Regions from separate parts of the Nocardiopsis sp. NPDC058631 genome, predicted to be linked through region 1. Evidence: riboswitches for the same ligand, from Rfam matches in the RefSeq annotation. Region 1 holds a riboswitch; the other holds the start of a gene.
The links. A riboswitch is a leader RNA that binds a small molecule or an ion and turns the genes downstream of it on or off. The one in region 1 is predicted to bind glycine.

Region 1 (5,953 bases):
CAGATCTCCAGCAGTTCCTCGGCGCTGTCGAACGGGTGCGGGACGACGGTGACGTCCGGTGTGATCCGGTCGGCCCCCGCGGCACGCTCGTCCACGACGAAACCGCCGCCGACCGAGTAGTACACCTTCGCGGCGAGTTCGGCGCCCCGGGAGTCCAGTGCCACGAAACGCATCCCGTTCGGATGGTCGGGCAGGTTCTCCCTACGGCGGAAGTCCACGTCGACGGCCGGATCGAAGGCCACACGCGGCCCGTCCGGGCCGCCCAGGAACAGGGCCCCCTCGTCCCGCACCTTCTGGACGAGCGCGGGCACCGCGTCCACGTCCACGTGCTCGGGTGTGTGCCCCAGCAGTCCCAGCACCACGGCGGTGTCGCTTCCGTGCCCCTTGCCGGTGAGCGCCAAGGACCCGTACAGCTCGGCTCGGACGCGGGCCACGCCGTCGTCCAGGCCCGCCTCGCGCAGTCCGGCCACGAACGTGCGTGCCGCCTTCATCGGGCCGACCGTGTGCGAACTGGACGGTCCGATACCGATCTTGAACAGGTCGAACGCGCTGATGGCCATGGCTGTCCTCCTCATTGAGTACAGGGCCGGGAAAACGCCGTGCGGGGCGCGGAGCCCCGCACGGCGGGGCTCTACAGGTTGGGGTAGAGCGGGTACTTGGCGGTCAGCGCCTGGACCCGGCCGCGCAGTGCGGCCGCGTCGAACTCCGGCTTGAGCGCCTCGGCGATGACGTCGGCGACCTCGGCGAAGTCCTCGTCGCCGAGACCGCGCGTGGCCAGGGCCGGGGTACCGATCCGCAGCCCGGAGGTGACCATGGGCGGACGCGGGTCGTTGGGCACCGCGTTGCGGTTGACCGTGATCCCGATGCCGTGCAGGCGGTCCTCCGCCTCCTGGCCGTTGAGCTGGGAGTTCACCAGGTCCACCAGGACCAGGTGCACGTCCGTGCCCCCGGAGGCGACCTTGACGCCGACCTCGGCCATGTCCGGCCGGGTCAGGCGCTCGGCGAGCAGGCGCGCACCGCTGACGGTGCGGCGCTGGCGCTCGGCGAACTCCTCGCCCGCGGCCACCTTGAACGAGACCGCCTTGGCGGCGATCACGTGTTCCAGCGGCCCGCCCTGCATACCGGGGAACACCGCGGAGTTGATCTTCTTGGCGTACTCGGCCTTGGTGAGGATCATGCCGCCGCGCGGGCCGCCGAGCGTCTTGTGCGTGGTGGTGGTGACCACGTCGGCGAACGGCACCGGGTTGGGGTGCAGTCCGGCCGCGACCAGGCCCGCGAAGTGCGCCATGTCCACCATCAGCAGAGCGCCGACGGAGTCCGCGATCTCCCGGAAACGGGCGAAGTCCAGCTGGCGCGGGTACGCCGACCAGCCCGCGACGATCATCTTCGGCTGGTGCTCCTTGGCGAGCGCCTCGACCTCGTCGTAGTCGACGGTGCCGTCCTCGTCGCGCACGTGGTAGGCCACCGCGTCGAGGATCTTGCCGGAGTAGTTGATCCGCATGCCGTGGGTCAGGTGGCCGCCGTGGGCCAGGTCCAGTCCCAGGATGGTGTCGCCCGGCTTGAGCAGCGCGAAGTACACGGCCGTGTTGGCCTGCGCGCCCGAGTGCGGCTGCACGTTCGCGTGCTCGGCACCGAACAGCGCCTTGGCGCGGTCGATGGCGAGCTGCTCCACGACGTCGACGTGCTCGCACCCGCCGTAGTAGCGGCGGCCCGGGTAGCCCTCGGCGTACTTGTTGGTCAGGACGGTGCCCTGGGCCTCGATCACCGCCTGGGGTGCGAAGTTCTCCGAGGCGATCATCTCCAGGGTGTCGCGCTGGCGGGCCAGCTCCGCGTCGACCGCGGCCGACACCTCGGGGTCCAGTTCGCTCAGGGTCTGGTTGAGCGTGTTGTCAGTAGCCATCGGGGGCCTACTCCTCGCCTTCGGTCAGCTTCGTGTACTCCTCGGCGGAGAGCAGTCCGGAGGGTTCCTCGGTGATCCGGGCCCTGAACAGCCAACCGCCTTCGAAGGGGGCGGAGTTGACCGTCTCGGGTGCGTCCGCGAGGGACTCGTTGACCTCGACGACCTCGCCGCTGACCGGTGAGTAGATGTCGCTGACGGACTTGGTGGACTCCACCTCTCCGCTCGGCTCACCGGCGGTCACCTCGCCGCCCACCTCGGGCAGCTCGACGTAGACGATGTCGCCCAGGGCCTCGGCGGCGAACGACGTGATGCCGACGGTGGCGATCCCGTCCTCGACCACGACCCACTCGTGTTTGGCCGTGTAACCCAGCTCCGTGGGAACGCTCACTTCAACTCTCCTTGGAGGTGTTCCATTTTCCTGCCGTGCGCCCGTACGGCTGCCCGGCCCGGCCTACGCCCGGTCACGCCCCGTGTGTGCCGGTCCCCGGTCCGGGGATCCCGCCGCGCGGGGCGTACGGGCCTTCGGGGTGTGAAGGCCCCTGCTTCTACGACTGCCGCTTGTAGAACGGCAGTTCGACCACGTCGACGTCCTCGCCCCTGCCTCGCACGTCCACGGTGAACGCGCCGGCCGAGGTGTCGAGGTCGCCGTCCACGTAGGCCATGGCGATGGGACGGCCCAGGGTGGGGGAGGGCGCGCCACTGGTGAGTGTTCCGACGGTCACGCCGTCGCGGAGGACGTCCTGGCCCTTGCGCAGCGGGCGGCGCCCGCGCGCGACGAGGCCGATGAGGCGGCGGGGGCGGGAGGTGCGGGAAGCCTCCTCCAGGGCCGTGCGGCCCACGAAGTCGCCGTCCTTGTCGAACTTGACCACGCGGCCCAGCCCGGCGTCGAAGGGGGTGAGCCCGTCGTTGAGCTCCTGCCCGTACAGGGGCATCCCGGCCTCCATGCGCAGGGTGTCGCGGGCCGACAGCCCGGCCGGGACGAGCCCGTGCCGCTCGCCCTCGGCCATGAGGGCGTCCCAGACCTGGGGTGCCTTCTCGGCGGGCCGGACGAAGATCTCGAAACCGTCCTCGCCCGTGTAGCCGGTGCGGGCGAGCAGGACGGGCAGGCCGGCGACGGTGTGCTCGTAGCCCGCGTAGTAGCGGATGTCGTCCAGGTTCGCGTCGGTGAGCGGAGCCAGGATCTCGACGGCGCGCGGCCCCTGGACCGCGATCAGCGCGTGGTCGGCGGACTCGTCCGCGACCTCGACGTCGAAGCCCTCGGCGCGTTCGGCCAACGCGGCGGAGACCACGGGCACGTTGGCGGCGTTGGCCACGACGAGGTACTCCTCCTCGCCCAGCCTGTAGACGATGAGGTCGTCCAGGACGCCGCCCCCGGCGTTGGTGATCATGGTGTAGCGGGCACGGCCGACCTTGACCTTGGACAGGTGGCCGACCAGGGCGAAGTCGAGGGCCTCGGCGGCCTGCGGGCCTGTGAGGCGGATCTCGCCCATGTGGGAGAGGTCGAAGAGCCCGGCGGCCTCGCGGACCGCCTTGTGCTCGGCGGTCTCGCTGCCGTAGCGCAGCGGCATGAGCCATCCGGCGAAGTCGACCAGCGTGGCTCCGGCCTTCTCGTGGACCTCGCGGAGCGCTGTGGCGCGCGGCGCTGATGCGGGATCTGACATGGGCACTCCCGAGAGGATGGGCGTCGTGTCGTGCAGAGGCGTTGCCATCCTCCCCCTCTGTCATCTGTGCCTGAGAGCTTCACCGCGCGCTCGGCGTGGCTTGCACCTTCGGCGAGGGACACCGGTCCCTGCTTTCCAGAGTGGTCTCGCCCGTACGGTCCGCTGTGCCTGAGAGGTTGTCTTGGGGAGGGATTGCTCCTTCGGCGGCCCGCGATGGATACGCGGGCACTCTCCCGTACGGGGTCAGCAACACGTTCAGACTAGCAGCGGGCGAACACGGCACCCAAGAGAGCCCGTGCCGGGGGCGGGCCCCGGTACCGCGGTGCCGGGCGGCGGAGGAGCCGTGGCCCGGGCGCGGGCACTCCGGCCAAACCCTTCGCGTCGGGGAGCACCGCGGGTTAGCGTGAACCGGGAACGGGCTTCCTGCGTGGGAGGGATGACGGGTGCGAACCGACGGGCACGGGATCCGGACGACGGGCCGACCGCGGGAGACGGAGGATCCGGTGGCGCGGGTGAGGTCGCGGCGGACCGGCGCGGCGCTGCTCGCCGCCGGGTGCGCCCTCACCCTGACCGCCGGGACCGCGTGCGCGCAGGGCGGCGACGGTGGGACGGGGGCGCCGGACGAGGGCCTGGCGGGGGCGCGACCGCCGCAGCAGCGCGGCGACGTGGCCACGGTGGAGCGGGAGGACCTGGAGTCGGTGTTCGCCGAGGCGGGTGTGGAGGGCACGTTCGTCCTCCACGACACCCGGGCCAGGGAGTCGACGCTGGTCGGGGCGGAGGCCGCCCACGTGCGCGCGGTACCCGCGTCCACGTTCAAGATGGCCAACACCCTGATCGGGCTGGAGACGGGGGCGGTGTCGGGCCTGGACGAGGTGCTGCCCTACGGCGGGGAACCGCAGCGCGTCCAGGCGTGGGAACAGGACATGTCCCTGCGGGAGGCCTTCCCCGCCTCGAACGTCCCGGTCTACCAGGAGCTGGCCCGCAGGGTGGGGCACGAGCGGATGGCGGCCTGGGTGGACCGGTTCGAGTACGGCAACCGCGACGTCGGCGGGGAGGACGTGCGGGACCGGTTCTGGCTGGAGGGCCCGTTGGAGATCTCCGCCGTGGAGCAGACCGAGTTCCTGGCCTCGTTGGCCCGCGCCGAGCTGCCGGTCGACGCGGCGCACCAGGAGGCGCTGCGTGAGATCGCCCTCGTGGAGGAGGGCGACGGCCACACCCTCTACGCCAAGAGCGGCTGGGCGGGGGACGTCGACCCCGCCCACGGCTGGTGGGTCGGCTGGGTGGAGCGCGGTGAGGACCTGTACACCTTCGCCCTGCGCCTTGAGATGGACGGGGACGCCGACGCCGAGCTGCGCGAACCCCTGGCCCGTGAGCTGTTGGTGGAGTTCGGCGCGCTTCCCGGGGAGGCGGCGGGGGACTGACCCCGGGCGGCGCCCCGACCGGCCCCGCAGACCTGGGCGGGCGGGGCCGGTCGGGCGGGTGTGTCAGGCGGTGTTCTTGCGGCGCTGCCGCACGGCCTCGGCGAGCTGGGTCAGCACCTCGCCGGTGGTCTCCCACCCCATGCACTTGTCGGTGATCGACTGGCCGTAGGTCAGCTCCGCCGGGTCGCCGAGCTTCTGGGCGCCCTCGACGATGAAGCTCTCCAGCATGACGCCGATGATGCCCTTCTGGCCGTCGGCGACCTGGGCCGCGATCGCGGCGGCCACGCCGGCCTGGCGCTTGTGGTCCTTGCCGCTGTTCGCGTGGCTGGCGTCGATCATGAGGCGGCGGGGCAGGCCCGCGTTCTCGATGGTGTCGAGGGCGGCGCCGACCGGCTCGGCGTCGAAGTTGGGGCCGCTGCGACCGCCGCGCAGGATCACGTGGCAGTCCGGGTTGCCCTCGGTGACGACGACCGAGCCGGCCCCGGCCGGGTCGACGCCGAAGAAGGTGTGCGAGGCGGAGGCCGCCCCGACCGCGTCCACGGCGACCTGCACGTCCCCGTCCGTGCCGTTCTTGAAGCCGACCGGGGTGCTCAGGCCGCTGCTGAGCTGGCGGTGCACCTGGCTCTCCGTCGTGCGGGCGCCGATGGCGCCCCAGGAGACCACGTCGGCGATGTACTGAGGGGTGATCGGGTCGAGGAACTCGGTTCCGGCGGGCAGGCCGAGGGAGTTGATGTCGAGGAGCAGCTTGCGGGCGAGGCGCAGACCGTGGTGGACGTCGTAGGTGTCGTCCAGGTGGGGGTCGTTGATGAGGCCCTTCCAACCGACGGTGGTACGCGGCTTCTCGAAGTACACGCGCATCACCACGCACAGCTCCTCGCGCAGCGACGGCACCAGCTGGGCCAGCCGTCGGGCGTAGTCCATGGCGGACTCGGGGTCGTGCACCGAGCAGGGTCCCACGACGACCAGGAGCC
Region 2 (5,953 bases), on a different contig from region 1:
CGGTGTCCGGAACGTGTCACCGATCAGCCGAATCAAGCACCGCCCCGTGCGGTAGGAGGCCGAGCCGACCTATGTCGAGCGTTTACTGCACGCAGTGCGGTCACGCCGTTGCGGATGATGCCCGTTTCTGCTCCCACTGCGGAACCCCCGTCCGCAGGGCCGAACAGCAGGGACCCCGACCCGGTTCGGGTGGGGACTCCGCCGGAGACGTCACGTCCACCATCTCCATCTCCGGGATACAGGCCCTGGAGGAGGAGGAGCCCGGCGACGAGCTGAGCGGCGACGACCCGGCCAACGCGGACGCCCTGCCTCCGGGCACGGCGCTGCTCGTGGTCAGGCGTGGCCCCAACGCGGGAAGCCGTTTCCTGTTGGACAGCGATGTGACCACCGCCGGACGGCATCCCAACAGTGACATCTTCCTTGACGACGTCACCGTGTCCCGGCGCCACGTGGAGTTCTTCCGCCGTGGCGACGGGTTCGGGGTCCGTGACGTGGGCAGCCTCAACGGCACCTACGTGAACCGGGAACCGGTCGACGAGGCCCAGCTCGGCGGCGGGGACGAGATCCAGATCGGCAAGTTCCGCATGGTTCTGCTGACCAAACCGCGCCGTTGAGGGGCCGCTGACCACGGGTGACGGCGGCGGGTGGGTCGATGAGGTTTGCGGCCCCCCGCCGCCGGACAGCTTTGTAACGAAGGGTGCCGATTTCGCCTTGGGGTCCCGAACCCGGGCGGGCAGGGACGAGCGCCCATCCGGTGTGACGACGCGTGGGACGGAGCCGCTGTGAAGCACATGGAGGTCGTCGGCGTCCGGGTTGAGATGCCCTCGAACCAGCCGATAGTCCTGCTCAAGGAGACCGAGGGAGATCGTTACCTGCCGATCTGGATCGGCGGCGTGGAGGCGACCGCCATCGCGCTGGCGCAACAGGGCGTCGCTCCGGCGAGACCGCTCACCCATGATCTGTTCCGGGACGTCCTGGACGCCCTGGACACCGGCCTCACCACGGTGAACATCACCGGCCTGAGCGACGGCATCTTCTACGCCGAGCTGGTCTTCAGCAACGGTGTGGAGGTCAGTGCCCGGCCCTCCGACTCCATCGCCCTCGCGTTACGGACGGGCGCGCCCATCTACGCCCACGAGGACGTGATCGCCGAGGCGGGCATGCCGATCCCGGACGAGCAGGAGGATCAGGTCGAGGCGTTCCGGGAGTTCCTGGACAACATCTCGCCCGAGGACTTCGGCAGGAAGGCCGAGTAGGCACAACCTCCTCGGGCCCGTGCGCCCCACGGGCCCCACGAGCGTGACGTCAGCGTGGAAGCCAGAAGTGACATGGCTGCGACCTGCGGCTTTGTTCATCGCGCCGGTGATAGATTGGGCTGAGGGAGTGGTCGAAGCTGTCAGGGCCCAAACCCGTGCGGGCGCAGGGTGCGCCACCGGGGCGGTTCCGGGAACCCAACGGTGCGCGCACTTGGCGACGCGCCGGGTGCTGTCGTTGACGCTGCCGTTCGGTCGTCCTACCGTCAGTGCAGTGGAACCCACGGCGCACCCATTCCCTGAGTGGACATCCCCTGTCGAGGCCGCCGTGGGACGAGAGGCCGGAGGTCGGCGTGGCGGTAGCGAGCGGCAAGCGGAATCCCCATGACAGGCGGTCCGCGCTGCGGCTAGCGGGGCAGCAGGGCCTACTGTGCGAAGAGGACGTGGTGGCGCGGCCTATGGACGTCGGGTATCGGGGCCCCGCGGCGTGTACCGCCGCAGGGATCACCTACCGTCAGCTCGACTACTGGGCGAGAACCGGCCTGGTGGAACCGAGCGTGCGTACCGGAGCCCAGAACGCCCCCCTGTACAGCCTTCCCGACATCCTGTTGCTGAAGGTGGCCAAACGGCTGCTGGACACGGGCATCTCGTTGCAGCAGATCCGGACCGCGGTCGACCACCTGCGCGGGCGTCCCACCCCCGACCTGGCCCGCATCACCCTCATGAGCGACGGCGTCAGCGTCTACGAGTGCACCTCCCCCGAGGAGGTCGTGGACCTCATGCAGCGAGGACAGGGTATGTTCGGCCTGGCGCTGGCCAACGTGTGGCGCGAGCTGGAAGAGGCGCTGGGTGTGGTTTCCGACGAGGAGCGGACCGAGCTGCCCTCCGCGCCCCCGCCCGTGGACGAACTCGCCAGGCGGCGCAGGGAGCGCCGGACCGGCTGACCCCGGATCGTCCGCCTCACCCCCGCAAGTGTGAACGGGTGACGGCCCGTGCGCTGTTCGCGGTTTCCGCCGTACCCCGGGGAGGGGACGTCGACTCGCGGAGGCCGTCGAGAGGGCCGGGGCGAGCGAGGCCGCGGTTTCCGGGCTCCTCGACACCAGGGTCCCGCATCTCCTCCTGCCCACGTGGAACGGCCCCTGCCGCCCTCGGGGACGGACGCCCCACGCAGATCCTGGGGGTGCGGGAGCGACCGGCGGGCCCGGTCCTGCCCGAGCGGCGCGGGCCGGTGGAGTCCCCACGGCCGGGACGGGGCGACCGGGTCGCGTCCGCGCCCCGTGTGGCGCCGCACACTGGTTCGGTGAAACGCGCGGGCGGACTCGGCTCCGACAGCGGCCATCGAGTACGGTCATACTCACAACAGGGATGAAAAGCGACATTCGCCCTGTCCCCACATGTACATAGCGTCAACAGGCTGTCAATACCGCGCGGGAGAGACCCCGACAGGGGCGCCGACGGGGCAATACTCCCCAGTAACCTCTCAGGCACCACGGACCGCGCGGAGGAGGCCGCTCTGAAGCCTGGCACGCCCGTGCCCGGTGACAGAGGGGGAGACCGTGAGGAACACCGCCGAACCGAATCGGCCCTGTCACCAGGAGGTCTCCGTGCCTGACCAGCCCGTGAACAACCCCGGCGAACCCGCCAGGGTGTTCGCCGACCGCCACATCGGCCCCACCCCGGCCGAGACCCAGGAAATGCTCAAGGCGGTCGGCTACGGCTCCACCGCCGAGCTCATGGCGGCGGCCGTACCGGAGTCCATCCTCACCGGGCCGGGCCGCAGCGCCCCGCTGGACCTGCCCGAGGCGATCGGGGAGGCCGAGGCGCTGGCCGAGCTCCGCGACCTCGCCGCGCGCAACGACGTGCACACCTCCCTGCTCGGCCAGGGGTACTACGACACCTTCACCCCGCCGGTGATCCTCCGCAACATCATGGAGAACCCGGCCTGGTACACGGCCTACACGCCCTACCAGCCCGAGATCTCCCAGGGCCGCCTGGAGGCCCTGCTCAACTTCCAGACCATGGTCTGCGACCTGACCGGCCTGCCGGTCTCCGGGGCGTCCCTCCTGGACGAGTCCACCGCCGCGGCCGAGGCCATGACCCTCGCCCGCCGGGCCTCCAAGAGCAGGGCCGACGTCTTCGTCGTCGACGCCGACGTCTTCCCGCAGACCCTCCAGGTCCTGCGCACCCGGGCCGAACCCCTCGGCATCGAGGTCGTCGTCGCCGACCTGTCGCAGGGCCTGCCCGAGGGCGAGGCCTTCGGTGTCCTGGTGCAGTACCCCGCCTCCAGCGGCGCGGTGAGGGACCCGGCAGCGGTCATCTCCGCCGCCCACGAGCGCGGGGCGCTCGCCGTGGTGGCCGCCGACATCCTCGCCCTGACCCTGCTGCGCAGCCCGGGCGACCTCGGCGCCGACATCGCGGTCGGATCCACCCAGCGCTTCGGTGTCCCGCTCGGCTTCGGCGGCCCGCACGCCGGCTACATGGCCGTGGGGGAGAAACTGCGCCGACAGCTGCCCGGCCGCCTGGTGGGCGTCTCGGTGGACAACGCGGGCAAGCCCGCCTACCGGCTCGCCCTCCAGACCCGCGAACAGCACATCCGACGCGAGAAGGCCACCAGCAACATCTGTACCGCGCAGGTGCTGCTCGCCGTCATGGCCGGTATGTACGCCGTCTACCACGGCCCCGACGGCCTGCGCGCGATCGCGCGCCAGGTGCACACCCGCACCGCGGCCCTGGCCGACGCCCTCGGCGAGCGCGGGTTCGAGATCGTCCACTCCGCCTACTTCGACACCCTGCGCGTGCGCGTGCCCAGCGCTGCCGGCGTCGTGGAGACCGCTCTGGAGGCCGGGTACAACCTCCTGCCCGTCGACCAGTACACGGTCGGTGTGAGCGTGGACGAGACCACCTCGGAGGCGGACCTCGAAGCGGTGCTCGCGGCCTTCGGCGGGACCGAGCGAGGCACATCCAAGGCGCGCCTGGCAGTGGACCGTGCCGCCGGGCGCCTGCCCGCCGGGCTGTCCCGGGAGACCGACTACCTCTCCCACCCGGTGTTCAACACCCACCGGAGCGAGACCTCCCTGCTGCGCTACATGCGCCGCCTGTCCGACCGGGACCTGGCTCTGGACCGCACGATGATCCCGCTGGGCTCGTGCACCATGAAACTCAACGCGACCACGGAGATGGAGCCCGTCACCTGGCCGGAGTTCGCGGGCCTGCACCCCTTCGCGCCGCTCGACCAGGCGGTCGGGAGCATGACCGTGATCCGCGACCTGGAGTCCTGGCTGGCCGAGGTCACCGGCTACGACACCGTGTCCCTCCAGCCCAACGCCGGGTCCCAGGGCGAGTTCGCCGGACTGCTCGCCATCCGGGGCTACCACCGCTCGCGGGGTGAGGCCCACCGCGACGTCTGCCTCATCCCCAGTTCCGCGCACGGCACCAACGCGGCCAGCGCCGTGATGGCGGGCATGCGCGTGGCCGTCGTGGCCTGTGACGACAACGGCAACGTCGACCTGGACGACCTGCGCGCCAAGACCGTCCAGCACGCGGACGACCTGGCCGCCATCATGGTCACCTACCCGTCCACGCACGGCGTGTACGAGGACACGATCACCGAGGTGTGCCGCCTGGTCCACGAGGCCGGCGGCCAGGTGTACGTCGACGGCGCCAACCTGAACGCGCTCCTGGGCTGGGCCAAGCCGGGCGAGTTCGGCGCCGACGTCAGCCACCTGAACCTGCACAAGACGTTCTGCATCCCGCACGGCGGAGGCGGGCCCGGCGTGGGCCCGGTCGCGGTCCGCTCGCACCTGGCCGGCTTCCTGCCCAACCACCCGTCCCAGTCCGAGGCGGGTCCGCACACGGGCGTGGGGCCGGTGTCGGCCGCTCCGTTCGGGTCGGCGGGCATCCTGCCGATCTCCTGGGCGTACGTCCGGATGATGGGCGAGGAGGGTCTGCGCTCCGCCACCGAGGTCGCGGTCCTGTCCGCGAACTACCTGGCCAAGCGGCTGGAGCCGTACTTCCCGGTCCTCTACACGGGCGAGGGGGGCCTGGTGGCGCACGAGTGCGTCATCGACATCCGCCCGCTCCAGAAGGCGAGCGGGATCAGCAACGAGGACGTGGCCAAGCGGCTGATGGACTACGGGTTCCACGCCCCCACGATGTCCTTCCCGGTCAACGGCACCCTGATGGTGGAGCCGACCGAGAGCGAGAACCTCGCCGAGCTGGAGCGGTTCGTGGAGGCGATGATCGCGATCCGCGCCGAGATCGACCTGGTGGCCGCGGGGGAGTGGGACGCCGAGGACAACCCCCTGCGCAACGCCCCGCACACGGCCGAGGCGGTGACCGCCGACGAGTGGAAGCACGGCTACACGCGTGCCGAGGCGGTGTACCCGCTTCCGTCGCTGCGCACGGACAAGTACTGGCCGCCGGTCGGTCGGATCGACCAGGCCTACGGTGACCGCAACCTGGTCTGCTCCTGCCCGCCGCCGGAGGCCTTCGCGATGTAGGCGGCCCGTGCGGTCGAAGGGGTGCCGGTCCGCGGACCGGCACCCCTTCGCGCGTGGGGTGGTGGCCTGCACCCCCCATCTGAATCTACGACGTAAAGGTCGCGCATCGGCGGCTCGCCGAACACCTCCGACTTCTCTGGTCGAGGGCTGGTGGATCCTGGTCCGACGCCCCGCAGGGGACGGGCATCCCCGTGCCCGACG

Region 2: linked by a shared signal. The riboswitch ahead of gcvP (aminomethyl-transferring glycine dehydrogenase) and the one ahead of gcvT (glycine cleavage system aminomethyltransferase GcvT) in region 1 are both predicted to bind glycine.

The regions. Positions count from the first base shown of each region.
Region 1 is NZ_JBHXQY010000038.1:31,089-37,041, reverse strand. Features, by position in the region: gene ACFWTE_RS14805 (L-serine ammonia-lyase) at 1-560, opposite strand, end outside; gene glyA (serine hydroxymethyltransferase) at 632-1,900, opposite strand; gene gcvH (glycine cleavage system protein GcvH) at 1,908-2,288, opposite strand; gene gcvT (glycine cleavage system aminomethyltransferase GcvT) at 2,446-3,561, opposite strand; glycine riboswitch at 3,707-3,807, opposite strand; gene blaOXA (class D beta-lactamase) at 4,065-4,982, shown strand; gene ACFWTE_RS14780 (3-deoxy-7-phosphoheptulonate synthase) at 5,046-5,953, opposite strand, start outside.
Region 2 is NZ_JBHXQY010000017.1:50,528-56,480, reverse strand. Features, by position in the region: gene ACFWTE_RS08705 (FHA domain-containing protein) at 72-614, shown strand; gene ACFWTE_RS08700 (bifunctional nuclease family protein) at 783-1,256, shown strand; gene ACFWTE_RS08695 (MerR family transcriptional regulator) at 1,712-2,197, shown strand; glycine riboswitch at 2,672-2,760, shown strand; gene gcvP (aminomethyl-transferring glycine dehydrogenase) at 2,858-5,752, shown strand.